Linked DNA regions of Tardiphaga sp. vice304. The protein of the gene in region 2 interacts with the protein of the main gene of each other region in a pairwise test. Links are inferred from orthologs where the notes say so. Each region holds a gene or a part of one and is shown on either strand. Other genes may lie near its edges. The genes, in order: grpE and FNL56_RS17310.

Region 1 (14,459 bases), 3.2 Mb from region 2 along the record:
CGACCGGCAAATAGACGTCGCGCAGCAGCGGCAGGATCACCGTGACATATTCCGGATACAGCACGACCGTGCCGGCCAGATACAGCGCCGCAAAAGCCACGGCGAGCAGGTTCTCCGGCGTCGCCACCAGGCGCCAGTTGCGGGCATGAACACATGACGCCGCGACGGCACAGCCCAGTCCGATCCCGAATTGCGGCTTGAACGCCAGCGCCACCGCCGCGCCGAGCCCGCCGACCAGCACCGCCCACCTCCGCGGCGCCTCCTGCTGCATCCGCCGCGCAATCAAAGCCAGCATCGGCAGCAGCACGATGACCGCGATATGTTCGCGCTGCCCGAATGTCTGCGCCGGCAGGATCGCCAGTACCGCAAAACCAAGCCACGCCAGCGGCCAGCGCGGCAGGCCCTGCAAGACCGCAGAGGTTCTCAGGATCTTTGCGACGATGGCCAGGGATCCCAGGATGGCGGCAAACACCAGACCGTCGACGACGATCTCTGCCTGCACGCCGAGCGCCCCAGCCAGCCACACTGCCGGCAGATAGGCCAGCACCGCAATCGGCGGATTGGTCTCGATCACATCGACATAGAGCCGCCCGCCGGACAGCATTTTTCCGGCGGCGGTGAGCAACCAGCTCACATCGGTATTCGCCGCCACCGCATGGCGAAGCCACAGCGCGGCGGCGAACAGCAAGGCCAGCGCCAGCCACGGCAATACCGCGGCAGCGATGGCCGGATCCTTCCGCTTGGTGCGGGTTTCAGCTTCGATCTGGATGGTCATGGCGGCGTCCCGCGGAACTGTGAAAACGCTAGTGACGCGCCGTTAACAAGCTGTTGCGCCGCGCTGCAGGCCCGGCGATCTTTACGGCACCGCGGCGAGGTGATTTGCTGCGCTATCCGACAGGGGAGAGCCAGCATGATCGACAGACGTCAGCTTGTTGCAGGGATGGGCGCGGCCGCAGCATTGGCGATGGCGCCGAAGGCGCTGTGGGCCGCCGGCAAGATCAGCCTCGATCGCACCTCGGTGCTCTTGGTGATCGACGTGCAGAACTGCTTTCTGCCGGGCGGCAGCCTGGCGGTGAAGGACGGCGACAAGGTCGTCCCGGTGATCAACGCGCTGGCGAAGAAATTCCCCGACGTGGTGCTGACGCAGGACTGGCACACGCCGGGCCACGCGTCGTTCGCGTCAACGCACGCCGGCAAGAAGCCGTTCGAGACCATCGACCTGAAATACGGCAAGCAGGTGCTGTGGCCGGACCATTGCGTGCAGGGCACCGACGGCGCCAGCCTGTCGAAAGACCTCGCGATTCCGCAGGCCGGGCTGGTGCTGCGCAAGGGCTACAATAAGGACACTGACAGCTATTCGGCTTTCAACGAGGCCGACGGCCACGCCACCGGCCTCGCCAGCTATCTGAAGGCGCGAAAACTGCAGCGGGTGTTTCTGGCGGGGCTGGCCACCGATTTCTGCGTAGCATGGTCGGCGCTGGATGCCCGCAAGGCCGGCTTCGACGTCTATGTGATCGAAGACGCCTGCCGCGGCATCGACACGCAGGGCTCCTTGGCCAAGGCCTGGGCGGACATGACCAAAGCCGGCGTGAAGCGGATTCAGTCGGCGGATCTGGTGGGATAGAAGCTAAGTATCATCCCGCGCGACGGAGGCAATGCTCCCCTCCCCCTTGCGGGGAGGGGTCGGGGGTGGGGGTGTCGCGGGCGACGGCGCTTGTGGCCCCCCACCCGACCGGCCTTCGGCCGGCCACCCATGGCGGACGAATTCGTCCGCCAGACCGCAAGGGGGAGGGGAAGAAAGCACGCGTTTTGTAGCGATTACTCCGACGCGGCGGTCTTGGCGCCGCCCTTCGACACCGCGACCAGGGCCGGGCGCAGCACGCGCTCGCCGATCGTGTAGCCGGCCTGCACGACCTGCACCACGGTGCCGGCGGGCACCGACGTATCCGGCACTTCGTACATCGCCTGCTGGAAGTTCGGATCGAACTTCTCGCCGGCCGGATCGAATTTCTTGACGCCGTTCTTTTCCAGCGTGTTGTGCAGCGAACGCTCGGTGAGTTCGACGCCTTCGATCAGTGCCTTGATGCCGGACTCGGCCTGGGCCTTGGTCTCGGCGGGCAGCGCATCCAGCGCGCGCTGCAGGCTGTCGGCGATATCCAGCACTTCGCGGGCGAAATTGGTGATCGCATAGGTGCGGCCGTCGGCGATCTCCTTCTGCGTTCGCTTGCGCAGGTTTTCCATCTCCGCCAGCGTGCGCAGCATCTTGTCGCGCGATTCAGCGGCTTCCTTGGTCAAGGCCTCCACCGAGTTCGGCTCCGGATCGTCCGGCATGATGTAGGGCTTGGAGACCACCGGTTCGGCGGGCTGGGCCTGCTTTTCGGGATGCTCGTTGGACCCGTTGGAATCAGTCATCACGCTGCCTTCTCAAAAAACGCTCGAATTGTGGGGTGCTGCGCCGGATATCGTGGTTTGCAGGGCAAAAATCAAGCTTAACCAGCCGGTCAGCCGCCCAGCATGCGGCTGACGATGCGCGCGGCGTAGTCCACCATCGGGATCACGCGGGCATAATTCAGCCGCGTCGGCCCGATCACGCCGAGCACACCGACGATATGGCCGGCGCCGTCGCTGTACGGCGCGATAATGGTCGAGGAGCCCGACAGCGAGAACAGTTTATTTTCCGAGCCGATGAAGATCCGCACGCCCTCGGCGGTCTCGGCGCGGCCCAGAAGGTCGATCACCTCACGCTTGCTCTCCAGATCGTCGAACAGCGACCGGACCCGCTCGAGGTCCTCCAGGGCATGGAGATCCTCCAGCAGATTGGCCTGGCCGCGCACGATCAACTGGCGCTCGTCATTATTGCCACCGGACCAGCTGGCGATACCGGCGGAAATCACCTTCTGGGTCAGTTGATCCAGCTCGGCACGGTTCTGCGCCAGCGAAGTCTCCAGCTCCAGCCGGGCCTCGGCCAAGGTGCGGCCGCGAATCCGCGAATTGAGGAAGTTCGACGCCTCCGTCAGCGCCGAGGACGGCACGCCGGGCGGCAGCACCAGCACGCGGTTCTCGACCTGGCCGTCCTCAGCCACCAGCACCACCAGCGCCTTTTCCGGCTCCAGGCGGACGAATTCGATGTGTTTGAGCCGCGAATTGGACTTGGCGGTGAGCACCACCGCCGCGGCGCGCGTCAGGCCGGACAACCGCGTCAGCGCCTCGCCGAGCGCGGTCTCGACCGATTGCGGACGGTCAGCGGAACTGAGCTGCGCCTGGATTGACTGCCGCTCCGGCTCGGTGAGGTCGCCGACCTGCATCAGCGCATCGACGAAAAAGCGCAGCCCCAGCTCGGTCGGCAGCCGGCCGGCGGAGGTATGCGGCGCATAGATCAGGCCGAGCTGTTCGAGGTCCGACATCACGTTGCGGACCGAGGCCGGCGACAGCGGCACCGTGATCAGCCGCGAAATATTGCGCGAGCCCACGGGCTCGCCGGTAGCCAGGTAGCTTTCGACAATCTGGCGGAAGATCTCGCGCGAGCGCTCGTTGAGCTGGGCGAGGCCGGCATGCGGCGAGATCAGGCCGATCGGATCGTGATGGGCCAAGGGGCAACTCCTGTGATGGACCCTAATTTGTCGCTCCGGAGCCCGACTTACAAGCACCCATTGCAGCAGAAGGTCTGCGGCGCCCTTGCTGCCGCCGCCCCACCCACCTAAAAGCACGCCAATCTACGTTTTTGACGATTTGAGAAGGATTTTCCCATGCGGCCAAGCCGTCGTGCGCCCGATGAACTGCGCGCCGTGTCGCTGGAACGCGGCGTGGTGAAATACGCCGAAGGCTCCTGCATGGTGAAGTTCGGCGACACCCATGTGCTGGTGACGGCGACGCTGGAAGAGCGCTTGCCGCCATGGCTCAAGGGTCAGGGCCGCGGCTGGGTCACCGCCGAATACGGCATGCTGCCGCGCGCCACGCTGGAACGCACCCGGCGCGAGGCCGCCTCCGGCAAGCAGGGCGGCCGCACCGTTGAGATCCAGCGCCTGATCGGCCGCTCGCTGCGCGCCGCGGTCGATCTCGAAGCGCTCGGCGAACGCCAGATCACCATCGATTGCGACGTCATCCAGGCCGACGGCGGCACCCGCACCGCCTCGATCACCGGCGCCTGGGTCGCTCTGGCCGAGTGCATCGGCTGGATGAAGGGCCGCAACATGTTCAAGAACGGCAATGGCGACAAGGTGCTGCGCGACAACATCGCGGCGATTTCCTGCGGCATCTACAACGGCACGCCGGTGCTCGACCTCGACTACGCCGAGGATTCCGAGGCCGACACCGACGCCAATTTCGTCATGACCGGCGACGGCCGCATCATCGAGGTGCAGGGCACCGCCGAGAAGACGCCGTTCTCGCAGGACGAGTTTCTGGCGCTGATGGCGCTGGCGCAAAAGGGCATCGGCCGGCTTGTGGATTTGCAGAAGATGGCAGTCACCTGACTGCTGTAGCCCGGATGGAGCGAAGCGAAATCCGGGATTCCATTCACCCCATGCACGCTGGCCCCGGATTGCGCTTCGCTCCATCCGGGCTACGGACTAAGATTCTCCCATGGCCCAGCATCGCCGAATCACCGGCCGTCTCGTGATCGCCACGCATAATCCCGGCAAGCTGGCCGAGATGCGCGAACTCTTGGCGCCCTATGGCATCGAGGCGGTATCGGCCGGCGAGCTCGGCCTCGCCGAACCCGACGAGACCGGCGACACCTTCCAGGCCAACGCGGCCATCAAGGCGATTGCCGCAGCTAACGTCGCAAACCTTCCCGCCTTTGCCGACGATTCCGGCCTCTGCGTCGATGCGCTGGACGGCGCGCCGGGCATCCTTTCCGCGCGCTGGGCCGGCGAGAGCAAGGATTTCGCGGCCGCGATGGCGCGGATCGAGCGCCTGCTGCAGGAGCGCGGCGCCACCACGCCCGACCGGCGCAAGGCGCATTTCGTCTCCGCTCTGTGCGTCGCCTGGCCGGACGGCCATCTCGAGCAGGTCGAGGCGCATGCCCATGGCACGCTGGTGTGGCCGGTGCGCGGCGACGCCGGCTTCGGCTACGACCCCTCGTTCCAGCCCGACGGCCATACCCGGACCTACGGCGAAATGACCGCCATCGAAAAGCACGGCCTGCCGCCGCAAGGCCAGGGCCTGTCGCATCGCGCAAAAGCCTTCGTCAAACTCGCGGAGATCTGCCTTGATCCAAGCTGAGGGACTGCAGCCCGCCTTCGGCGTCTATGTGCACTGGCCGTTCTGCCTGTCGAAGTGCCCGTATTGCGATTTCAACAGCCATGTGCGGCATCAGCCGATCGACGAGGAGCGTTTTGCCCGCGCGTTCGAACGCGAGATCGCGACCACCGCGGCGCGCACGCCGGGCCGCGAAGTGACCTCGATCTTTCTCGGCGGCGGCACGCCCTCGCTGATGCAGCCGAAGACGGTTGGCGCCATTCTGGAATCGATCGGCCGCCACTGGCGTGTCTCCCCCGACGTTGAAGTATCAATGGAGGCCAATCCGACCTCGGTCGATGCCACGCGGTTTCGCGGCTACCGCGACGCCGGCGTCAACCGCGTCTCGCTCGGCGTCCAGGCGCTCGACGACGCCTCGCTGAAATCGCTCGGCCGGCTGCACAGCGCGCGCGAGGCGCTGGACGCGGTCGCGATCGCGCGCAGCGTGTTCGATCGCTATTCGTTCGACCTGATCTATGCGCGACCCGACCAGACCGCTGCGATGTGGACCAGTGAGCTCAAGCTGGCGATTTCCGAGGCCGCCGAACATCTGTCGCTGTACCAGCTGACGATCGAGGAAGGCACGCCGTTCTTCGGCCTGCACGCCGCCGGCAAGCTGAAGACCCCGAACGAGGACATGTCGCGCATTCTCTACGACGTGACGCAGGATGTCTGTGCACAGATGGGGCTGCCGTCCTACGAGATTTCCAACCACGCGCGCCCCGGCGCGCAGTGCAAGCACAACCTCGTCTACTGGCGCGGTCAGGAATATGCCGGCGTCGGCCCCGGCGCGCACGGCCGGCTTGATATCGACGGCCTGCGCCACGCCATCGCCACCGAGAAGCGCCCGGAGACCTGGCTGATGCGCGTCGAGGCCACCGGCCACGGCGTCATCACCGACGATATCCTCAACAGCGAAGAACGCGCCGACGAATTTTTGCTGATGGGGCTGCGGCTCGGCGAAGGCATCGACCCCGCGCGCTACAAGGCGTTGTCCGGCCGCGCCCTCGATCCCGACCGCATCCGCATCCTGCGCGACGAAGGCGCCATCGTGGTCGATGACAACGGCCGCCTGCGGGTGACGCAGGAGGGCTTTCCGGTGCTCGATGCGGTGGTCGCGGACCTGGCGGCGTAACTCGTTCTGTCAGCGACTCGCGTCCCCTCTCCCGCAAGCGGGAGAGGGAGCAACCTACGCCCCGAAACTCTTCGGCGAACCGGCCACCGATTGCCCACTACCGCTGGCCACGCGCATGACGGCGAGGCCGCGATCGTTGCTGCCGTCGGAGCGGAAGCGGAACAGGCCGTCGATGCCGGCGAAGCCTGAAGGATTGGTCAGCACGTCCGGCGCGAAGCGCGTGCCGCCCTGGGTACGCGCCAACGCGGCGACCAGCGCCACCGCGTCATAGGCCAATGTCGCGGTACGAACCGGCTCGGCGCCGAATTTGGTGCGGTAGCGGCCGGCAAAGGCGCGGAAGCCCGCCGGATCGGGCGCGGCATAGAGACCGCCCTGCAGCGACGCGCTGGCGAAAACCCGCGGATTGTCCCACAGGCCGGTGCCGAGCAACTGGATGTTGCGCAGATTGGCGCCGGCCGCGGTCAGCGCGTCGGCGGTGGCGACCACCGCGTCGCCGTCGTCGGCCAGGAACAGCGCGTCGGCCCCGCCCAGCGCCGCGGCAATGCGGCCCGCGACCGCCGAGCGGTCTGCGCCATATTTCTCGAAGGCGACGATGCGGCCGCCCTTGCGCGCCACGGCCTGCTTGAAGGCGGCTTCCACCACATTGCCATAGGCATTTTCCGGCAGCATCGCGGCGAAGGATTTCTTGCCGGTGCCGGCGGCATAATCGACGATGCGGTTGACGTCGGATTCCGGCAGGAAGCTCAGGAGATAGACGCCGCGCCCGGCGACGCTGGCGTCGGTCGAGAAGGCGATCACCGGCACGTTGCGGGCGCGGGTCAGATTGGCGGTCGCCGGCACCGAAAGCGCGAACAGCGGGCCTAGGATGATCTCGGCGCCTTCATCGAGCGCCTGCTGGGTGCCCTGCCCCGCGCCCTGCGCCGAGCCGGCATCGTCCTTGATCAGAAGCTGGATATTGGGATTCTGGAATTCCGCCAGCGCCATTTCGGCGGCGTTCTTCATCGATTGCGCGGCGACGCCGGCATTCCCCGACGCCGACAGCGGCAGGATCAGCCCGACCTTGACCTGGCCGGTACCGACGGCCAGCGGCTGCTGGGCCGGACCCGCCGGCGTGGCCGGACCGCCGAAACCGCTGGTCAGCGATGACTGCACGCCGGCGCAGGCGCCGAGCAGGGGGGTGCCGAGCAGCAGGCCGAGCGCCGTCCGCCGGGTCGCGCCCATGCGCGGGGTTATGGGAATGAACGGATCGGCCATCGCTACTCTTCTCTTGGCCGACCGCGGTCGGCCATCCCCCGCCGCCATCGGAATGGCGCCGGATTCAGATATATTGTCGGTGATTAGTTAACCAAAACAAAAGCGTATGTTCAGCCCTACCCCGTAACCGTCCGTTTCTGGCATAGCGGAGATGAACGCCGGCATAATGGCCTCTTTCGGGCGGGCCACCGAGAGGGCTGCCTTTACCCGGCATTTCGCTCTACATTGCCGGGATGCATCCCACACCGCTTCCAACCACCCCGCCCGACGACGTCCCGGCCTCCGCCGGCCGGACCTTCGCCATTGCCGGCCATCTGCTGACCGCGCCGAAGGCGGCGCCCGGACTGCATCTGGTCGCCACCCCGATCGGCAATCTCGGCGACATCACGATCCGCGCGCTGGAGACGCTCGCCGGCTGCGACATCATCGCCTGCGAGGACACAAGGATCACGCGCCGGCTGACCGAGCGCTATTCGATCTCGGGCCAGCTCAAGCAATATCACGAGCACAATGCCGAACAGGCGCGGCCGAAAATCCTGGAAAAGCTGGCGCAGGGCGCCTCCATCGCGCTGGTGTCGGACGCGGGCACGCCGCTGATCTCGGACCCCGGCTTCAAGCTGGTGCGCGAGGTCGCCGCCGCCGGCTTCAGCGTGATCGCCCTGCCCGGCCCGTCCTCGGTGCTGGCAGCCTTAGCCGTGGCAGCGCTGCCGACCGACCGGTTTTTCTTCGAAGGCTTCCTGCCGTCGCGGCAGATGGCGCGCCGCGCGCGGCTCACCGAGCTGTCGCGAATCGACGCCACGCTGGTGATGTTCGATTCCGGCAACCGGGTGCAGGACACGCTGGCCGATCTCGCCGGCATCATGGGCACGCGCGACGCCGCGATCTGCCGCGAACTCACCAAGATGCATGAAGAGGTGCGGCGCGCCAAAATCTCAGAACTAGCTGCGGTCGCCGGCGAGCTGGAGACCCGCGGCGAGTTCGTGCTGGTGATCGGCCCGCCGGAGGCCGGCGCGCAGGCGATGACCACCGACGACCTCGACGCCTTGCTGCGCGCCTCGCTGCAGCATGACAGCGTCAAGGATGCCGTGGCCAATGCGGTCGAACTGTCCGGCCGGCCGCGCCGCGAGATCTATGCCCGCGCCCTGGAGATCCAGAAGGAAGGCGGCGATGGCGAAGACTGACGACGCCGCGCCTGCCAAGGCCGCGCCCAAGGTCAAGAAGGCGGCCGCGCCCGAGCGCGTCGCCGCGTTCAACACCGGCCTCTCCGCCGAAAGCCGCGCCGCGGCGATGCTGCTGGCCAAGGGCTATCGCATCCTGGCGCGACGGTTTCGCACCCCCTATGGCGAGATCGACATCGTCGCCCGCAAACGCGACCTGATCGCCTTTGTCGAGGTCAAGGCCCGTGCCACGCTCGATGAAGCCGCCTATGCCGTGACGCCGCGGCAGCAGGCACGGATCAGCGACGCTGCTTCGGCCTGGCTACAGGCCCATCCCGAACATGCCGAATTAGAGCTGCGCTTCGACGTCATGATGATTGCGCCCGGCCACCTGCCACGCCATCTGTTAGCGGCATTCGACGCCAGCTGCTGACCCCCGCCCCGATCACAACCCCGGACTGACCCCATGCCCTTGAACATCGCCGTCCAGATGGACCCCATCGCGCGCATCAACCACAAGGGCGATTCGACCTTCGCGATGCTGCTGGAGGCGCAGAAGCGCGGCCACGCGCTGTCCTATTACACCCCGGACCGACTGTCGCTGCGCGGCAATGATCTGGTGGCGCCGGTGCAGAAGTTGACCGTGCGCGACGCCGAAGGCGACTACTTCACGCTCGGCGAACCCGTCCGCACCGCGATGGAAAGTTTTGACGTGGTGCTGCTGCGGCAGGACCCGCCATTCGACATGGCCTACATCACTTCGACGCATCTCCTGGAGCGGATTCATCCCAAGACGCTGGTGGTCAACAATCCGGCGAGCGTGCGCAACGCGCCGGAAAAGATTTTCGTGATGGGCTTTTCGGATCTGATGCCGCCGACGCTGATCTCGCGCGACATGGAAGAGATCAACGCGTTCCGGAAAGAGCACGGCGCGGTGGTGATGAAGCCGCTGCACGGCCATGGCGGCGCTGCGGTGTTTCGCGTGCTGCCGCAGGACATGAATTTCGGCTCGCTCTACGACATGTTCGCCGTCACCTTCAAGGAGCAGTGGGTGATCCAGCGCTTCCTCCCGGAAGTGAAGCACGGCGACAAGCGCATCATCCTGATCGACGGCGAATTCGCCGGTGCCGTGAACCGCGTGCCGGCCGAAGATGATCTGCGCTCCAACATGGTGCGCGGCGGGGCGGCGAAAGAGACCGAGCTGTCGCCGCGCGAGCGCGAGATCTGCGAGCGCGTGGGACCCGCACTACGCGAGCGCGGTCTGCTGTTCGTCGGCATCGACGTGATCGATGGCCACCTCACCGAGATCAATGTCACGTCACCGACCGGCATCCGCGCCATCGCCAAGCTCGGCGGCCCGAACGTCGCGGCGAAGTTCTGGGACGTCGTGGAAGCGAAGCGTCGCTGAGTAGATCGCCGCCTCCCCCCCCCTTCAAAAGGGGAGGGTGAAGAAGCAGCGTCATCGCAACGCCGATAAACGTGAATATGCGGGTACGCACGGAATCGGGAGCCGGTGGTCGTCCCGTCGCGGCGCACGCCGCGCCGCCTCAGGCGGCGTGAGGCTGGCAGGGTCGGCTGGCGCGCTGGCCGGAGCCGGGCTGGTGGATCCGGAACGTGCCGCGGCCGGCGTTCTTGGCGGCGTAGAGCGCGGCATCGGCCATCGCGAATAGCTGCGTCGGCGTGCAGTCGTCGACCATTGCGACGCCGACCGAGGCGCCGAGCTGCAGCGGGCGACCGCGAAACAGCACCGGGCGTTCCATCTCCGCGACGATCGCCGCGGCGATCTGCGATATATCTGCAAGAGAAAGCTGCGTTCCGAGCATGACGGCGAATTCGTCGCCACCGATCCGCGCCACGAGGTCAGCGCCGGCGCAGATGTCGCCGATGCGCTCAGCCGCCTCGCGCAGGCACTCGTCGCCGGCGGCGTGGCCGCAACTGTCGTTGACCGACTTGAACTCGTCGAGGTCGATCAAGAGCAGCGCACCGAATGGCTTGGTCGCCCGGATGGCGCCCAGTTCGGCCAGTTTCGCCTGAAACCGGCTGCGGTTCGCCAGCCCGGTCATGGCGTCGAACTCGGCGAGGTAGCGGTTGCGGTCCGCCATGATCTTCTCTTCGGTGATGTCCTGCTTCATGCCGAAGATCCGCACCGCGACGCCATCGACGCATTCCACCGTGGCGGTGATCCGGATCCAGCGCCGGTTGCCGCGGGGGGTGACGATCTCGGTCTCCAGGCTGAAGCCAGTGCGGTCCTCGATCGCCTGGTTGCGCGCCTGGCTCAGCGCGCGCAGCGACTCCTCCGGATAGCATTGCAGCGTCACGGCGCGGTCGAGCGGCGTGCCGCGCTCCTGGTCGAAGAGATCGTAGACGACGTCGGTCCAGACCAGCGATTCATCGGCCAGCGTGCATTCCCAGACCCCGATCCGGGCCGCCTTGGAGGAACGATCGAAGATCTTCTGGCTGTGCGCGAGCGAGGCGGCTTGCTCGGCAATCAACGCGTTCTGCGCCGCCAATTGCTCCCGCAGGGAAGCAATCAGCTCGGCGTCACCGGCGGTATCCGAAGGCCTGGGCAATGGATCGGACATTTCAGTAGGGCTTCAGGGAGGTGCTATTGTCCGGCGAGCGTCGCATGGCCGCTTTAACAAAATCTTTACAAAATGATCGCGCGACTCCGCGCCGCACCAATCTCTGAACGTTCACTCAACGTTCTTGCCAACCCGCAACCTTCGGTTACTATTGCCTTGGCTGGGGAGCTTGAGATGGTACAGCGCGTATCTACCGTCGCATTCGAGGGCATCGAGGCCCGCGCCGTCGACGTTCAGGTCCAGGTCGTGCCCGGCCTGCCAAATTTCCTGATCGTCGGGCTGCCGGACAAGGCAGTGTCGGAAGCGCGCGAGCGGGTGCGGGCGGCGCTGGTCGCCTCCGGGCTGGCGCTGCCGGCGCGGCGCATCATCGTCAATCTGGCGCCGGCGGATCTGCCGAAGGAGGGCAGCCATTACGACCTGCCGATCGCGCTCGGGCTGATGGGCGTGATCGGCGCGATTCCGGCCGACGCCCTGGCCGGCTTCACGGTGCTCGGCGAACTCGGCCTCGACGGGTCGATCGCGCCGGTCGCGGGCGTACTGCCGGCGGCGATCGGCGCCAATGCGCGCGACGAGGGCCTGATCTGCCCGGCCGCCTGCGGCGCCGAGGCGGCGTGGGCGAGCCCCGATATCGAGATCATCGCGGCCTCCTCGCTGATCCAGCTCGCCAACCATTTCAAGGGCACCCAGGTGCTGTCACGGCCACAGCCGAAAATGTATGAGCGCGAAACCGCGCTACTCGACCTGCGCGATATCAAGGGCCAGGAGAGCGCCAAGCGCGCGCTGGAAATTGCCGCGGCAGGCGGCCATCATTTGCTGATGGCCGGCTCGCCCGGCGCCGGCAAGTCGATGCTGGCGGCGCGATTGCCGTCGATCCTGCCGCCACTGTCGCCGACCGAATTGCTGGAAGTATCGATGATCGCCTCGGTGGCCGGCGAGATCAAGGACGGCGCGCTGACCGCGCGGCGGCCATTCCGCGCGCCGCACCACTCTGCGAGCATGGCCGCGCTGACCGGCGGCGGCATGCGCGCCCGGCCCGGCGAAATCTCGCTGGCGCATCACGGCGTCCTGTTTCTCGACGAACTGCCGGAATTCGATCCGCGCGTGCTGGATTCGCTGCGCGCGCCGATGGAGAATGGCGAGGTCGCGGTGTCGCGCGCCAACCACCGCGTCACCTATCCCGCGCGCTTCATGCTGGTCGCGGCGATGAATCCGTGCCGCTGCGGCCACGCCTTCGAGCCGGGCTACGCCTGCCACCGCGGCCGCATCGAGCGTTGCACCGGAGACTATCAATCGCGCATTTCCGGGCCCTTGATGGACCGCATCGATCTGCGCATCGAGGTGCCGGCCGTGACCGCCGCCGACCTGATCCTGCCGCCGCCGGCCGAAGGCTCCGCCGAAGTGGCCGCCCGCGTCAAAGCCGCGCGCGATATCCAGGCGGCGCGCTATGCCGCGGCGGGGCTGAGGAACATCCGCACCAATGCGACGGCACCGGCCGCGGTGCTGGAAGCGGTGGCGCAGCCGGATGCGGCGGGGCTGGCGCTGCTGCGCGATGCCGCCGTCACCATGAAACTGTCTGCGCGCGGCTATCATCGCGTGCTGCGCGTCGCCCGCACGCTCGCCGATCTCGACGGCGCCGACATGATCGGCCGGCTGCATCTCGCCGAATCGCTGTCGTACCGCGCGCTCGCCGACGATTCCCGCCGCGCGGCGTAACGCCGGAACACGCGACCTGTGGAATGCACCACCGCTTGCGAGGGCAACCCGATCGAGGTTGAGGCGGAGTTACCGTCAACTCGATGGTAACGAGTTTCCTTTACGCTTCGCTCACCATAGCCCGCATTTCCGGGGCCAAGGGCGAGTGCCGCGTCATGTTGCGTTTGAAGATTCTGGCTTCCACCCTTCCGCTGCTGCTGGCCGCGGTTTTTGCGCGCAGCGATTTCGCGGCCTCGCATCCCTGTATCGCCACCGCCGAAGGCTCGGTGCAGCTGGCGACCGTGCCGTGGCAGGCGGCAAGCTACGTCGCCTTCACCGACGATCCCGGCCAGGCGACCGTGCGGGTGCAGATCGTCGACAGCGCCGACGCCGCAGACTTTGCCATGGTCGATGATATCGACAGCGCGGATGCGGGCGCCTGCGCCGTCACCGCCGCGACGCGCTTCATCGCGATTTCCCCGGCCATCGCCGCAACCGCGACCGCGCCGGTGATCTATCTGTCCGGCGACGGCGACGCCGACTACCGGATCTTCGTGCAGTCCCGCAGCTTCACGCCGCGCGATGCCGCGGCCCTGATCGTCGCCGCCCGTGCCGGCCACGGCCGGATGGCGCAGGCCGCGCTGTAGCCCGTTAGCCAATCGCTAACCACCCTGTCATCGGTTGGTAGCGGCGGCTGCGCTCCGCAAGCACTTGGCAAGGTCATCCGCCCATTGTCCCCAAGTCCGTGCGCCGTGTCCCGCGTGCGCGCGGAGGCCGGCCCATCGATGCCGGCAGGTGGGGTGGATCGGTGACAGGACGGGTTTTTCGGATCAAGGCTCGGTGGCGCCGCTTTGCGCGACGCCATCCCCGGCTGGTGGCCGCGGTCCGCAGCTTCCTGATGTTCTCGGCCGCGTTCGGTGGCGCTTATGGTTTCATTGCCGGCAGCACGGCGGAGAATTCCGGCTACGATCCGCACGCTTTCGCGATCGGCGCGAGCTTCCTGTTCGCGGTCGCCTGCGTGGCGCTGGCGACCTTGAGCATGAAGCTGCGCTTCATGGCGAGGCGGCTGCGCCTGCTCGCGGCACATAATGAATCGCTGGTCGATCGCAATTGGGAACTGCAGGAAGCCGAACAGCACGCGCGCTATCTGTTCGAGGCGCAAGGCGACCTGATCGTAATCCGCGACTCCAACGACCGCATCAGCTTTGCCAACGACGCCTATTGCAAGCTGGCGGCGCGGTCGCGCGACGAACTGCTCGGCAGCGCCTTCACCATGGATGTGCAAGAGCAGGGCGAGCTTGCCACCGAGCCGAACGGCACCCGCATCCACGACCAGAAGATCGCGACTGCGCAGGGGTCGCGCTGGATCGCCTGGCGCGAAGGCCTGGTGCGCGCCGATGC
Region 2 (14,524 bases):
GTGATCAGACCGGCGACCACCAGCGTCTTGATGTGATGCGAAAGCGTCGACGGCGCGATTTTCAGCCGGTCCTGCAAGCGCCCGACCGCCAGGCCGGAAGCGCCGGCGCGGACCAGCGCGCGATAGATCCGCAGCCGCGTCGGGTTGCCCAGTGCTTCGAGTTTCGCGGCGGCATCATCGACTTTCATCGGCGCAATCTGGCGGCGGCAGGTCTGTTCGTCAAACGATATTTCTAGAATATTCGAACAAAGCCTATACCGGATCGTTGACTGCGCGACGCGACAAATCCGAATCGCCGCATGAGACGATGGATGTCATCGTCGCATGGGCGGCTTGCCAGGGTTCTGCGAACGGAGGCGAGCCGGCCCCGCCTCGCCTCGGTGGAAGCTCTAACTGCCGTACAGATAGTTCGGCAGCCACAGCGTCAGGCCGGGCCACAGATACATCAGCACCATGCAGAGGATGACGATCAGCATATAGGGCATCATGCCGGAGAAGATCTGGTTCAGCGTGACATGCGGCGGCGCCACGCCCTTCAGGTAGAAGGCCGACATCGCCACCGGCGGCGACAGGAAGGCGGCCTGCAGGTTGACGAACACCAGCACGCCCCACAGGATCGGGTCGATGCCGAAATGCTTCAGCATCGGCAGGAAGATCGGGACGAAGATCACGATGATCTCGGTCCATTCCAGCGGCCAGCCGAGAACGAAGATGATCGCCTGCGACAGGATCATGAACTGGATCGGCGACAGGTTGAGCGATAGCACCCAGCCTTCCAGCAGCGCCTGGCCGCCGAGGATGGCGAACACCGCCGAGAACAAAGCCGAGCCGACGAACAGCCAGCACACCATCGAGGTCGTCTTGGCGGTGAGGAACACGGCCTCCTTGGTGCGCTTCCAGTCCAGCGTACGCGCCTGGAACGCCAGCAGGAATGCGCCGGCCGCACCAACCGCGGCGGATTCAGTCGCGGTGGTGATGCCGAGCAGGATCACGGCCAGCACCACGGCCGTCAGAATGCCGAGCGGCATCACCGAGATGGTCAGGAGCCGCAGCACCTCGAACTGCTCGGCGCCCATCGTCCAGTAGTAATAGAACAGCAGCAGCGCGGAGACCGCGGCGATGAAGGCGAACCAGCTGTAGAATTGCGGCGGCGGCCCGGCATAGGCCGGCGCCTTCGATGCCTCGTTTTGCAGATCGGCGCTGCCCATCTGCTGCAGCACTTCCGGTGCATTGTCGCGCGCGTCCGACGACGATCCGCCGCCGAGCTCCTCGAGCTTCTCCTCCGCCGGCTCGCCGGAAGAGGGCAGGGCCTCGGGGGATCGCATCCGCTCGGTGGCCTCGATGACGGTCGCGGACTGCACGTCCGGCTGCTGATGGATCACGACAAACCACCACGTCGCCCACAGCGTCGCCACGGCGAGCACTAGCGGCACCAGCGCGAAGCCAAGATTTTTCAGAAGGTCGCCATAGCGCAACCGCGCGCCGTCGATGCTCAGCGCCATCGCCTTCGACGGCGCCACGGCCGCGCCGAGCAGCGCCGGCAGCATGCGGAGGGAATAGTTTTGCTGCAGCTCGCGCACCCATGGCCGCACCGGCACGCGGGTCTCGCTTTCCGGCAGCTTCGGCGCGATCTTCGGGTTCAGCAACGCCCAGCCGATGACGTAGACCAGATAAAGGAAGGCCAGAAAGAAGCCGGGAAACATCGCGGCGGCATAGAGCTTGACGACGGACTGACCGGCCACCGCGGCATAGACGATGATCATCACCGAGGGCGGGATCAGAATGCCCAGCGTGCCGCCGGCGGTGATGACGCCCGACGCGAGTTTCACGTCATAGCCCGCCTTCAGCATCGGGTTGAATGCAATCACGCCCATCAGCACCACGACGGCGCCGACCAGCCCCGACGCGATGCCCCAGAAGGTGCAGACCACCAGCGTTGCCACGGCGAGCGAACCCGGCACGCGGCGGAACGCGAGCTGGATCGAATAGAACATCTTGTCGACCAGCGCGCCCCTCTCCATCACATATCCCATCAGCACGAACAACGGGATCGAGATCAGCACGTCATTGGTCATCGCGCCGTAGGTGCGCTGGACCATCAGGTCGAAAATGTGATTGTCCGCCCACGGCTGGTCGGCCCGGTGATAGGCGAAGAAGCCGAAGAACATCCCCAGCCCCATCAAGGTGAAGGCGGTGGGAAAGCCCATCATGATCACTACCACGATGAGGCCGAGCATCAGGAGCCCGAGTGCCGGATCGCTCATCGGATGCTGTCCCCCATGCCGCGCTGCCTGGCGGCTTCCTCGATGTCCTGCGCATGCGCGATGGCGTTGCGGCGGGTCTCCTCGTCGACGTGCTCGCTGGCGGCGAGCTGCTCCTCGACGACGTCGATCTCGGAGACGTCCTTCAGTCGGCTCGGCCACACGCCGGTGCGCAGGCAGATGATCGCGCGCATGATCTCGGCCGCGCCCTGCAGCAGCAGCAGCGCGCCCGCCAGCGGGATCATCGCCTTGAAATGATAGACCGGCGGCCCGTCGGCGGTGACGTTGGAATGTTCGCGGATGCGCCAGCTATCGCCGGCATAGTCCCAGCCGGCATAGGCCAGCGCGGCGATGCCCGGCAGGAAGAAGACGATGTACAGCACCAGGTCGAGGGCAGCCTGGGTGCGTGGCCGCATCGAGCTGTACAGGAAATCGCCGCGGACATGGCCGTTCTGCGCCAGCGTATAGGCGCCGCACAGCATGAACAGCGAGCCGTACATCATGTTCGAGGCGTCGAAGATCCACGCCGTCGGCATGTTCATGATGTAGCGCTTGAACACCTCGACGCAGACCAGCGTCATCAGCCCCATGATCAGCCACGCGGCCGCCTTGCCGGCAAAGGTGCTGATGCCGTCGATCGTGTGCAGGAGGCGCTGGGCATTCATGGGGCAGGCCATTTCACGAGAGCAGTGCTTCTTCACCCTTCCCCTCCAGGGGAGGGTAGAAAGGCCCGAACTTTACAGACAATACGATAGCATCACCCGGAATGCGCCATCCCGGATGATGCGTCTGTACGATCAGTCCGGCATCAGGTCTTCTTCTTGGCGTTGGCGCCGAAGTAATGATTGTAGGCCATGCGCCGGTTTACCACCGTATCCTGCTCCCATTGCGTGGTGCGCTTGGCAAAGGCCTGCTGGGATTCCGAGATCTCCTTGAAGAGAGGGTTCTCCGCCGATTTCTTGGCGACCACCTCGTCGTAGATCTCGAGCTGTCTCAGCAGCACCGAGTCCGGCGTCTTGTAGAACTTCACCTTGTCCTTGGACTGCAGGTCGGCGTAGTCCTGCGAGTAGCGGTCGATCGCCTTCCACGACATGTCCTGGCCGGCGGCATCTGCCGCGCTGGCAATGATCGCCCGCATCTTTTCCGGCAGCGCGTCGTACTTGGTCTTGTTGAACAGGATCTCGAACTGTTCGGCGTTCTGGTGATAGCTCTGCAGCATGCAGGTTTTTGAGACGTCGGCGAATCCGAGCAGGCGGTCCGACGAGGCGTTGTTAAATTCCGCGGCATCGAGCAGGCCTCGGTCCATTGCCGAGACGATCTCGCCGCCGGGCAAAGCGTTGACCGCGGCACCCAGCCCGGTGAACACGTCGATCGAAATGCCGACGGTGCGGAATTTGACGCCCTTGAGGTCGTCGGCCTTGGTGATCGGCTTCTTGAACCAGCCGAGCGGCTGTGTCGGCATCGGCCCATAGGGGAAGGACACGACGTTGGCGCCGATCGAGGCGTAGAGCTTCGACAGCAACTCCTTGCCGCCACCATATTTGTGCCAGGCCAGCAGCATGTTGGCGTCCATCGCATAGGCGGGACCCGAGCCCCACAGCGCCAGAGCGGTCTGCTTGCCGTAGTGATACACCATCACGCCGTGGCCGCCGTCGAGCGTGCCCTTGGAGACCGCGTCGAGCAGGCCGAACGCCGGCACCACGGCGCCGGCCGGCAGCACCTCGATCTTCAGGTCGCCGCCGGTCATGTCATTGACCTTCTTGGCGTAGTCCTGCGCGTATTCGTGGAAGATATCCTTGGCGGGCCAGGTGCTCTGCCAGCGCATGCTGATCGGGCCCTGCTGCTGGGCAATCGCCGGCGCGGTAATCGTGGCCGCGGCGGCGCCGGCTGCGGCGGTTTTCAGAAAGCGGCGGCGCGTGGAAGTCGTGTCCCTGCTGGTCATGTCATCCTCCCCGGTGAAGCCGATCCTGGTTGGCCGGCCTTTTGCTTGCTGGCCAGACAAAGGCCTGCGTCCGGGTTTGGCAAGATTGTTCGCCTGTCTGCGACGCTTCGACGCGGGAGAACTTGAACTATCAAATCTGCTGCGGTGCGGTAGTGATAGTCGAACTATCTGTCGTGCGCGTTAGGCCGATGCCTCGCCGACCATCTCCGGCTGCCGGTCCAGCGCGACGGCGGGCGAGGTCAGGATGACGACAGCCTGCCAGGCAAAGCCGGCGACGGCGAGGTACAGGCAGGCTTCCGCATCGTAGTACCCGCCAACCACCGCCGCGAGGCCGGCACCGATCGGGCGCGCGCCATAGCTTAAAATGTTGATGGCGGAGACGCGGCCGAGCAGGCTGGGCGGCGTCACCGACTGCCGTAGCGTGGTCGTCGCGATCACCCACAGGATCGGACCGGCGCCGAGCAGAAAGAAGCTCAACCCGGCCAGCACCGGTGAGGCGATCCATGTCGTCAGCGCCATCACCAGCGAGGCAACCAGGCCGGTGACCGGCCCGAGCGCGATGCAGAGGCCGAACGGCAGCCGCCGCATCACCCTTGTGGCCAATAGCGCACCGATCACCATGCCGCCGCCATACATCGAAAGCACGGCGCCGATGCCGACGGCGCCAAGGCCGAGATGGCGAACGGCGTAGGGCACGAACACCGCCAGGATGAGGAAGGCGGCGGCACCGAAGATGAGTTGGGTGACGAACACCGGCCGCAGCAAGGGATGGCGGGCGACGAAGGCCAGCCCCTCTGCGATGTCCTGCAGCGGTCGCCGCCGTATGACGCGCGCGCGAGCAGGTTCGTGGATGCCGGACAGCAACAGGACGGCTGCGATCGACAGCGCCGCCGCAACGCCGAAAGCCGGTGCAGCGCCGACAAGCCCGACCAGCACGCCGCCGAGCGCCGGTCCGCCGGCAAAGGCGATGGTGCGCGCCAGTTCGATCCGCGCATTGGCCGCGGCGAGTTGCGGGGATGCGACCAGCGACGGCACCAGCGCGGGCGCGGCGACGCTGTAGACCACCGTGCCGCACACCGCGACAAAGCCGAGCAGCGCCAGCCACGGCAGCGTCAGCAGGCCGGACCAGATCAGCGCCAGGATCGTCAGCAGCGAGGCCGCGCGCATCGCCTCTGCCGACGCCATCAGGACGCGCCGCGAGATGCGGTCGGCAAGCAGGCCGGCGGGGATCGCGAACAGCACGAAGGGCAGCGTCAGCGCGGTCTGTAACAGGCCGGTCTGGCCCTCGCCTGTGCCCAGCAGCAGCACCGCGACGATCGGCGCCGCCGCCAGCGCCAGTTGCTCGGCCGATTGCGCCGCGAGGTTCGACCAGGCGAGGCGGTTGAAGGTAGCGGGCAGGCGAGGGGGCAAGGGCATGGCGGATCCGATCTGTTGCTCGCACCCTGCCGCGCCGGGCAGGCTCGCGGCCACCCGATTACCGAACCGGTAGCAATCGCCTTTGATCGAGAATCGTGCTTGTCCAGCTAGGCCCGCTTCTTCTTCGGCGGCGCCGGCGTCTCGAACTTCACCTTGCCGCGGCTGATTTTCGACTTCAGCATGTCGTTGATCCGGGTTTGCCATCCCGGACCCGTCGCGCGCAGCGCCTCGAGCACGTCGCCGTCGAGCCGCAGCTTGACCGGCACCTTGGGGTTCTCGATCCGGGGCCGGCCGACCATGTTCTTGAACTGTGCCAGAATCTCGGGGGGTAACTCGGATGCCGGCCGCGCCCGTGCAAAATCCTCTGCCGTCCAGTCCGGGTTCTCGTCATGGATCGCTGGGTCGAACTTGGGTTTCTTTGACATGGCGCTTCATCTCCTTCGCATGTGCGCGTCGCAGACTGATCGGACGAACCTTGCCGCTGCACCTCGCGTCGAAATTCTCAGTTCTTCCGCGACCGGCGGGCGTCGGGATGGCTGACCAGGACCGCGCCGGGGGCGGGGCTGGTCGCTTCGAACAATTCATCACAGACGTAATCGTTGAAGATGGTGGTGCCGTCGTCGGTATAGGTCGCGCCCTCGGCGATCGGGAATGCCGTGTCATATTCCAGATCGATGGTCAGCGATCGCTTCGCCCGGTAGGTCTTGCCGCTCATTGTGGTGCTCCGATTCCTGTTGTGAGCGTTCTAGCAGCTTTTGATCTCGATCAGGGCCAGGTGCCCAGGATGCAGGATCATCTGGTCGGGCATCGAATCGAAATCCGAAGGTCGGTCACGCAGATGCAGTTGCAAATGAGTTGCAATAAGCCGGAATTTCCGCCATCCTTTTGCGATGGACGCCAAAGCCCCCGCCATTCCCGCCGATCCTACGAATCCGCTGCCCACCGAGGTGGTCGGTAAGCCCGGCGGCTGGCGTACCGCGCGTGGCGATCCCTCGCTGCTGGGCATGTTCGCCTCGGTCAAGGTCGCCAAGAACGGCTCGTTCTTCCGCAAGCTGCTGGCGTTTCTCGGGCCGGGCTATCTGGTCGCGGTCGGCTATATGGACCCCGGCAACTGGGCGACCTCGCTCGCCGGCGGCTCAAAATTCGGCTACGCGCTTCTGACCATCGCGTTGCTCTCCAATCTGATGGCGATCGTGCTGCAGTCGCTGTGTTCGCGGCTCGGCGTCGGCGCCGGGCGCGACCTCGCGCAGGCCTGCCGCGACGCCTTTCCGCGCGCGGTGTCGTGGTTGCTGTGGATCTCGGCGGAGATCGCCATCACCGCGACCGATCTGGCCGAAGTGATCGGGACTGCCATCGGCCTCAATCTGCTGTTCGGCATTCCGCTCGAGATCGGCGTCGTCATCACGGCGGCCGACGTGTTCCTGATCCTGGCCCTGCAGGCGTTCGGCTTCCGCTGGATCGAGGCCTTCGTGGTGACGCTGCTCGGCGTGATCGCGGCGTGTTTCGCGGTGCAGATCGCGATGGCCGATCCGAACTGGGGCGAGGTGATCCGCGGTTTCGCGCCGACCACCGAGATTCTGCACAATCGTGAAATGCTGTTCCTCGCGCTCGGCATTCTCGGCGCGACGGTGATGCCGCATAATCTCTATCTGCATTCCGGGCTCGTGCAGACCCGCGGCTATGGCGACAGCGTCGCGGAGAAGAAGGAAGCGATCACGCTTTCGACCTGGGATTCCACCATCGCGCTGTGTCTGGCGCTGACCATCAATGCCTCGATCCTGATCCTCGCGGCCGCCACCTTCCACAAGGCCGGCCGCCACGATGTCGCCGAGCTCGAACAGGCCCACACCTTTCTGGCGCCGATGCTCGGCTCGACGCTGGCGCCGACCCTGTTCGGCATCGCGCTGTTGTGCTGCGGATTGAACTCGACGATCACCGCGACGCTGGCCGGTCAGATCGTGATGGAGGGATTCATCAAATTCCGCATGGCGCCGTGGCTGCGCCGCATGGTCACGCGGATGATCGCGATCGTCCCGGCGGTCGGCGTGACGATCTGGTACGGCGAGAAGGCGACCGGGCAGTTGCTGATCCTCAGCCAGGTGGTGCTGAGCCTGCAACTGCCATTCGCCGTGGTGCCCCTGGTCCTGTTCACCGCAAGCCGGAGCAAGATGGGCCCGTTCGTCGCGCCGCGCTGGGTCACCGCATTGGCTGCGCTGACCGCGGCCATCATCATCGCGCTGAACCTGAAGCTGGTGTTCGATTTCGTGTTGGGGTAGCCCGGATGACAATCCGGGGCCGGCTGATTAAACGAGAGAACTGCCCAAGCCAATTCCGCACGCAAAAGATGAAGGGACTGACAACTACCGTTATCCCAGTGCAGTGGTTCACAGGACCAGGGCATTGGCCGTGGCAGCAGCCAAACAGGAGCACAAAGGTGAGGCCGTAGATATCGTCCCGATCCACTGGGCCGATAGCGAATCCAAGATTCGCTGGTGATGAAATAATGGAATCATTTAGTAAGTCATCTATCCGCTGAAACGCTGGCCCCCGGATTTTGCTGCGCTTCATCCGGGCTACGGATCACTCTTGCGGCTCGCTGATGCTCTCGCCACCGGCATCGACGCGCATCCAGCCGGAGGGCGCCAGCCGCTGCTGCGGTAGATAGCGGCCCTTGTAGTCCATTTTCTTGGAACCTTCGATCCAGTAGCCCAGATAGACATAAGGCAGCCCGAGCCGGCGCGCGCGGGCGATGTGGTCGAGGATCATGAAAGTGCCGAGCGAGCGGCTCTCTTCGGCCGGCTCGAAGAACGAATACACCATCGACAGACCGTCGGTCAGCACGTCGGTCAGCGCTACGGCGATCAGATCCCCGCCGCGGCCGGTGATGCCGCTGTCGGGACCGCGGCGGCGATATTCGATCAGCCTGGTCTCGACATGGCTGTCCTCGACCATCATCGCGTAGTCCAGCACGGTCATGTCGGCCATGCCGCCATTGCGGTGGCGCTGGTCGAGATAGGCGCGGAACACGGAATACTGCTCCGAGGTCGGCACCGCGCTGCGCTGCTCGCCGATGATGTCACTGTTGCGCGCCATCACCTTCTTGAAATTACGCGACGGGCGGAATTCATTGGCGATCACGCGGATCGAGACGCAGGCGCGGCACTGGTCGCAGGCCGGGCGATAGGCGATCGACTGCGAGCGCCGGAAACCGCCATGGGTCAGGAGGTCGTTGAGATCGCCGGCCTTGTCGCCGACCAGATGGGTGAACACCTTGCGCTCGTGCCGGCCCGGCAAATAAGGGCAGGGCGACGGCGCCGTCAGGTAGAATTGCGGAGTGTCGCGGGAGTGCTGGGTCACGGTTGGCGTCAGTCTCCGAAGCAGGTGGTGCCAGCATCGCGCTGCCCGGGCCGACGGTCAATCCGTCGGCCGCTTTGCCGAATATAATCGTTCAATAGGTCCGGCCTGCCGGCTGCGCCATCCGCGCCTGGGCGGAATTGTTGACGACCACGGTGCCGAGCACGAGGTCGTGCAACAGCTGACGACGGCCATTGAGCAGGCCGACCACCAGCACCAAGGGCGTCAGGAACGAGATCGAGGCCCAGAACAGCACCGCATGCGCGCAGCCGAGCAGGAAGTAGCCCGGCGTGCCGGTGAAGGTTCGCATCTGCAAATCCATCGTCCGCATCCCCCAGGTGGCGGAATGCGGGCCGCCGAGCGACATGCCGTAATACAGGATCGGCCAGATCACCGTGGCCGGTGACACCAGCCAGAACAGTCCCCAGCCGAGCCCGAGCGTGACCAGCCCGAACACCGCGATGAAGATCACCGCGAGAACCACCGGGATGGAGATCACCACGAGATCGATCAGGAAGGCGACAAGGCGCCGTGTCAGCACGCCACTGAACAGCTGCGGATTCGCCCACGGATCATAGGCGCCGCCAGGCTGCGGGCCGCTGCGCCAGGTGGTGTTCGAATTGTTGTCGGACATCACGGTTCTCCGCCTGCACCATCGCAGTCCTGACAAATGGATATCGGCGAACCCCGGCGCAAGACGCCGGCATCGTTGCAGAGGAGAGCCGGCTCTTTCTTCCCTCTCCCCCGCGCGAAGCTTCGCTTCGCTAGGTGGGAGAGGGTGGATTGAACCGCGTAGCGGGTCGAGACGGGTGAGGGGTAGCCACAAGCTCTGAGCCTGGCAACTCCTCATCCGTCACGGCCTTCGGCCGTGTCACCTTCTCCCACAAGGGGAGAAGGAAGAAAAAAGCCGCGGCTAGCGCTCGCGGCGCAGTTTCTCGGCGGCGGCGGGCGCAAAGTAGCTCAGTACGCCGTCGGCGCCGGCGCGCTTGAAGGCGAGCAGGCTTTCCATCATGGCGCGGTCGCCGTCGATCCAGCCGTTGTTGGCGGCGGCCATGATCATCGCGTATTCGCCGGACACCTGATAGGCGAAGGTCGGTACCGCAAAGGTGTCCTTCACGCGGCGGACGATGTCGAGATAGGGCATGCCGGGCTTCACCATCACCATGTCGGCGCCCTCGGCGAGATCGAGCTCGACCTCGCGGATCGCCTCGTCGGAATTGGCGGAGTCCATCTGGTAGGTGCGCTTGTCGCCGGTCAGCATCTTGGCCGAGCCGATCGCGTCGCGGAACGGGCCATAGAAGGCGGAGGCGTATTTCGCGGCATAGGCCATGATCTGAACGTCGAGGAACCCGGCGGCATCGAGCGCCGTGCGGATCGCACTGACCCGCCCGTCCATCATGTCGGACGGCGCGATGATGTCGCAGCCGGCCTCGGCCTGCACCAGCGCCTGGCGCACCAGCACGGCGACGCTCTCGTCGTTCAGGATCCGGCCGTCGTCATGCAGCAGGCCGTCATGGCCGTGGCTGGTGAAGGGGTCGAGTGCCACGTCGCACAGCACGCCGAGATCGGGAAATTCCTTCTTGATGGCGCGCACGGTCTGGCAGACCAGATTATTGCCGTTCCAGGCTTCCGAACCGATATCGTCGCGCAGCGAGGCCTCGGTATAGGGAAACAGCGCGATGCAGGGAATGTCGAGCTTCATGGCGCGCTCGGCGTCGCGCACCGCCTGATCGACCGTCAGGCGCTGCACGCCGGGCATCGAGGCGACGTCGGCGCGCTTGTTGTCGCCGTCGATCACGAACAACGGCCAGATCAGGTCGTCGGTGGTGAGGACGTTTTCGCGCACCATGCGGCGCGCCCATTCCGACTTGCGGTTGCGGCGCGGCCGGCTGACGAGATCGAGCGACGGGGCGGTGTAGACGGAGGGACGCGGGGAGGGCTCACGCAGGTCGATGGGACGCCCGAATTTGATCGCCATGATGCCGTCTCTCCCGAACTTTCGAATTCGACTTTTTCTAGTTCTAGCATGTGACCGGTGTTTCGTCACCGCGATCATGGAATGGCTGGGTGATTGATTTTGCGGCCCCGAAGGCCCACAAAACCAGCCATGACTCGCACCATCTCTCCAGTTCCCGCTCCCGAACGGCCGCGGCATGTCTGAGCCCGCCGCACGCGACACCTCGCGGGACATCTCGTCGCGGGATCTGGCGATGTCGGTCGCGGCGATCTCCTCGACCCGCGAAATCTCCGAAGAGAACGTCTGGACCCGCCGGCTGGTGCTGTTTCTGCGCATCATGGCCGTGATCTCGATGGCCCAGGGCCTGTACCACTGGGCGCAGGTCACCGGCTTCGTCGGCACCGAGGACGAGGCCTTCGAGGTGCAGACCATGGCCTGGCAGACGGCCACGGTCTATTTCGCGGTCATCGAACTGGTCGGCGCCGTCGGGCTGTGGCTGGCGACGCCGTGGGGGGCGGTGGTCTGGCTCACCACCGTGGTCTCGATGGGTGTGATCGAGCTGATGTTCCCCAATATCTACGGCGGCAATCTGGTGATCGTCGGACTGCAGGCGGTATTTCTCGCCGCCTATCTGGCGCTGGCCTGGATGGCCGCCCGCGAACGGCCGCCATAGGTACCGTCGCTGCCGCACGACAGGCCTCGCAGAAGGCCGTGCTTGATAATCCAGGGAGGTTTCCATGAACCCGCTTTATTCCGGCGGCACCGCCGGCAGCCTGATCGTCAGCGCCATCGCGCGCCACGGCGATCGCCCCGCGCTGGCCGATGGCACCGTGCGCTGGAGCTACCGCGAGTTCGGCGATGTCGTCGCCCGCTTCATCACGCTGTTTCGATCGATCGGCCTCAAGAAGGGCGACGCACTCTGTGTGTTGTCCGGCAACCGCGCCGACGCCTGGGCGGCGATTTCCGCCTGCATGGTGATGGGGCTGCGCTACACGCCGCTGCATCCGATGGCCGCGGAAGACGATCATGCCTTCATCGTCGAGGACGCCGAAATCGACGCGCTGATCGTCGAGGCCGGCAAGTTTGCCGCGCGCGGCCTGGCGATCCAGGCGCGCGTCCCCGGCCTCAAGCATCTTCTCTCCTTCGGCGCGCTGGAAGGCGCGCGCGACCTGCTGGCCGAGCTGCCGGACGCCGTGCCGGCGCCGCTGGTCGACGACAGCGCGTTCGGCGACACGGCCTTCCTCGCTTATACCGGCGGCACCACCGGCCGCTCCAAGGGCGTGATGCTGCCGCACCGCGTGCTGGTGGCGATGTCGCTGGCGATCGTCGCGGACTGGGACTGGCCGGCCGAGATCCGCTATCTCGCCGCGACGCCGATCAGCCACGCGGCGGGCATCACGCTGTTTCCGGTGATGCTGCGCGGCGGCTTCAGCCGGCTGGTGCAGGGTTTTGACGCTGAGACCTATTGCCGGGCCGTGCAGGAGGACAGGATCACCGCGACCTTCCTGGTGCCGACGCTGATCTATGCGCTGATCGACGCGCCGGCCTTGCGCGAAAAATACGACCTCAGCAGCCTGCAGACGATCGTCTACGGCGCGGCGCCGATGTCGCCGGACCGGCTGCGCGAAGGCATCGCAATCTTCGGCAATGTCTTCGTGCAGCTCTACGGCCAGACCGAAGCGCCGCAGATCATCACCACGATGCGCAAGATCGATCATGACGATGCAAAGCCCGGGCGCCTCGGCTCCTGCGGCCGCGCCAATGCGATGGTCGAGGTCAAATTGTTCGATGCCGAGATGCGCGAAGTGGCATTGGGCCAGCCCGGCGAGATCTGCGTACGCGGCTCGCTGGTGATGGATGGCTACTGGAAGCGGCCGGAGGCGACCGAGGAAGCGCTGCGCGGCGGCTGGCTGCACACCGGCGATGTCGCGGTGAAAGATGCCGACGGCTATTTCTACATCGTCGACCGCACCAAGGACATGATCATCTCCGGCGGATTCAACATCTATCCGCGCGAAGTCGAGGACGCCTTGATGGCGCATCCTGCGGTGGCGTCGGCCGCGGTGATCGGCATTCCCGACGACAAATGGGGCGAGGCGGTGAAGGCCTTCGTCGTGCTGAAGCCCGGCGCCAACAATTCCGCCGCCGAGTTGCAGGCCCATGTGAAGGACAAGCGCGGCGCGCCGTGGTCGCCGAAGACGATCGACTTTCTCGCCGAGATCCCCGTCACCGGCCTCGGCAAGCTCGACCGCAAGGCGCTGCGCGCGCCGTATTGGGAGGGCAGGGTGCGCGGGGTTGCGTAACGCGCCCAATCTTTTTGCGTAAAACTGTCGAATAATTTTCGGCATTTTTTCGGTAAGATTTGAGTCACCCTAACGCCGCGGTCATCTCCGTTACCCCAACCTTTAAGATTTGAAGGATGCTGTTTCGCTATGGGCCAGAATCCGCGGACAAAGCTGGAACACGAGCTCCGCAGCGTGAATCAAAGATTGCAAGAAGCCCTTTATTCATCGGCTTAATACGCGATTCACTGTCTCAAATTCATGATCTCTTTATTGTCTTATTTAAGCGGTTCTTCAAACGCTGACCCTTACGTTGAGACCATCAGACGGGACAAAAGTTTCGTCAAATAAGTCGCAAAAAGCGACGAAGCGATAACAGGGGTTAGTGTCATGATGAAAGCCGTATCGACGGTTGAGAACGTGGATCTCGTTCCCGGACAGGCGCCGGTGCAGCCGCTATATCTCGAAGCGCTCACGCTGGTGGAGCGTCTGCATCGCCGCCTGCTCGACGTGATCAAGGACGAGTTCGACCGCCGCGGTCGTGCTGATATCAATTCGGTGCAGGCGCTTCTGCTGTACAACATCGGCGACAAGGAATTGACCGCCGGCGAGCTGCGCACCCGCGGCTACTATCTCGGCTCGAACGTGTCGTACAATCTGAAGAAGCTCGTCGAACTCGGCTTCCTCGATCACCAGCGCAGCCGCGTCGATCGCCGCTCGGTCCGCATCCGCCTGACCGCGCAGGGCCAGGAAATCCGCCACATCGTCGACGCGCTGTATCGCAAGCACGTCAAGACCGTTGAGCAGGTCGGCGGCATCTCGAACGAAGAATTCGCCACGCTCAACAAGTCGCTGCATCGCCTCGAGCGTTTCTGGACCGACCAGATCCTGTATCGCCTTTGAGAACGAACTGAGGAAACGCACCAAGGCGCTGGCGCGGAGCGTGTATGCTTCGCGACCGGCTCCGGCCCCGAGGCCGGCCATGTGCCGCTCTCATCCGAGAAGTGCGACCACCCAATCACCACACGCCGGGCAACGGCGGACCTCCGATCTGACGACCTTGATCGGCCCGCCTGGAAACAGCGGGCCGATTGTCGTTTGAGCGACGTGGTCTCCGGCGGCGCCGGAGATCGCGCCGCCAAAAATGTTTCCGCCGACGGAACTTGTTCCAGCCTCCGCGCCTTATCGCTTCGAACCGGAGGAACTTGCCATGTTGGTCGAGCGCGGATTGAAGGTGATGAACGTCGAGGCGGTGGGCGATGCCTACGCCATCGCTGCCAACTATCTGCGCAGGAGCGGCGCCATTCCCGAC

Evidence for each region.
Region 1: the proteins of FNL56_RS17310 (region 2) and grpE interact in binary tests that used the Escherichia coli proteins (3 or more experiments, as listed by UniProt). The link is inferred for Tardiphaga sp. vice304 from one-to-one orthologs.

The regions. Positions count from the first base shown.
Region 1 is NZ_CP041402.1:435,542-450,000, reverse strand. Bases 616-3,530 are described here. They hold grpE (nucleotide exchange factor GrpE), read right to left. Parts: upstream 2,413-3,530; coding sequence 1,819-2,412; downstream 616-1,818. Other genes in these bases: hrcA (heat-inducible transcriptional repressor HrcA), read right to left, coding at 2,502-3,530; pncA (bifunctional nicotinamidase/pyrazinamidase), read left to right, coding at 911-1,624; FNL56_RS02050 (hypothetical protein), read right to left, coding at 616-775. Also shown: more of FNL56_RS02050, read right to left, coding at 1-615; more of hrcA, read right to left, coding at 3,531-3,590; rph (ribonuclease PH), read left to right, coding at 3,747-4,472; rdgB (RdgB/HAM1 family non-canonical purine NTP pyrophosphatase), read left to right, coding at 4,582-5,223; radical SAM family heme chaperone HemW, read left to right, coding at 5,213-6,373; FNL56_RS02015 (penicillin-binding protein activator), read right to left, coding at 6,428-7,627; rsmI (16S rRNA (cytidine(1402)-2'-O)-methyltransferase), read left to right, coding at 7,861-8,808; FNL56_RS02005 (YraN family protein), read left to right, coding at 8,795-9,217; gshB (glutathione synthase), read left to right, coding at 9,251-10,192; FNL56_RS01995 (sensor domain-containing diguanylate cyclase), read right to left, coding at 10,332-11,366; FNL56_RS01990 (YifB family Mg chelatase-like AAA ATPase), read left to right, coding at 11,541-13,079; FNL56_RS01985 (hypothetical protein), read left to right, coding at 13,235-13,705; FNL56_RS01980 (ATP-binding protein), read left to right, coding at 13,867-14,459. UniProt on the Escherichia coli protein: Participates actively in the response to hyperosmotic and heat shock by preventing the aggregation of stress-denatured proteins, in association with DnaK and GrpE. It is the nucleotide exchange factor for DnaK and may function as a thermosensor.
Region 2 is NZ_CP041402.1:3,640,294-3,654,817, reverse strand. The notes cover bases 5,723-8,702. They hold FNL56_RS17310 (Nramp family divalent metal transporter), read left to right. Parts: upstream 5,723-6,509; coding sequence 6,510-7,895; downstream 7,896-8,702. Other genes in these bases: FNL56_RS17305 (arginyltransferase), read right to left, coding at 8,200-8,702; FNL56_RS17315 (hypothetical protein), read right to left, coding at 6,122-6,334; FNL56_RS17320 (BrnA antitoxin family protein), read right to left, coding at 5,727-6,044. Also shown: FNL56_RS17345 (ArsR/SmtB family transcription factor), read right to left, coding at 1-188; FNL56_RS17340 (TRAP transporter large permease), read right to left, coding at 390-2,264; FNL56_RS17335 (TRAP transporter small permease subunit), read right to left, coding at 2,261-2,926; FNL56_RS17330 (TRAP transporter substrate-binding protein), read right to left, coding at 3,070-4,203; FNL56_RS17325 (MFS transporter), read right to left, coding at 4,384-5,619; more of FNL56_RS17305, read right to left, coding at 8,703-8,976; FNL56_RS17300 (RDD family protein), read right to left, coding at 9,068-9,607; hemB (porphobilinogen synthase), read right to left, coding at 9,887-10,951; FNL56_RS17290 (DUF6163 family protein), read left to right, coding at 11,127-11,603; FNL56_RS17285 (AMP-binding protein), read left to right, coding at 11,668-13,233; transcriptional regulator LdtR, read left to right, coding at 13,603-14,115; FNL56_RS17275 (hypothetical protein), read left to right, coding at 14,423-14,524. UniProt on the Escherichia coli protein: H(+)-stimulated, divalent metal cation uptake system. Involved in manganese and iron uptake. Can also transport cadmium, cobalt, zinc and to a lesser extent nickel and copper. Involved in response to reactive oxygen.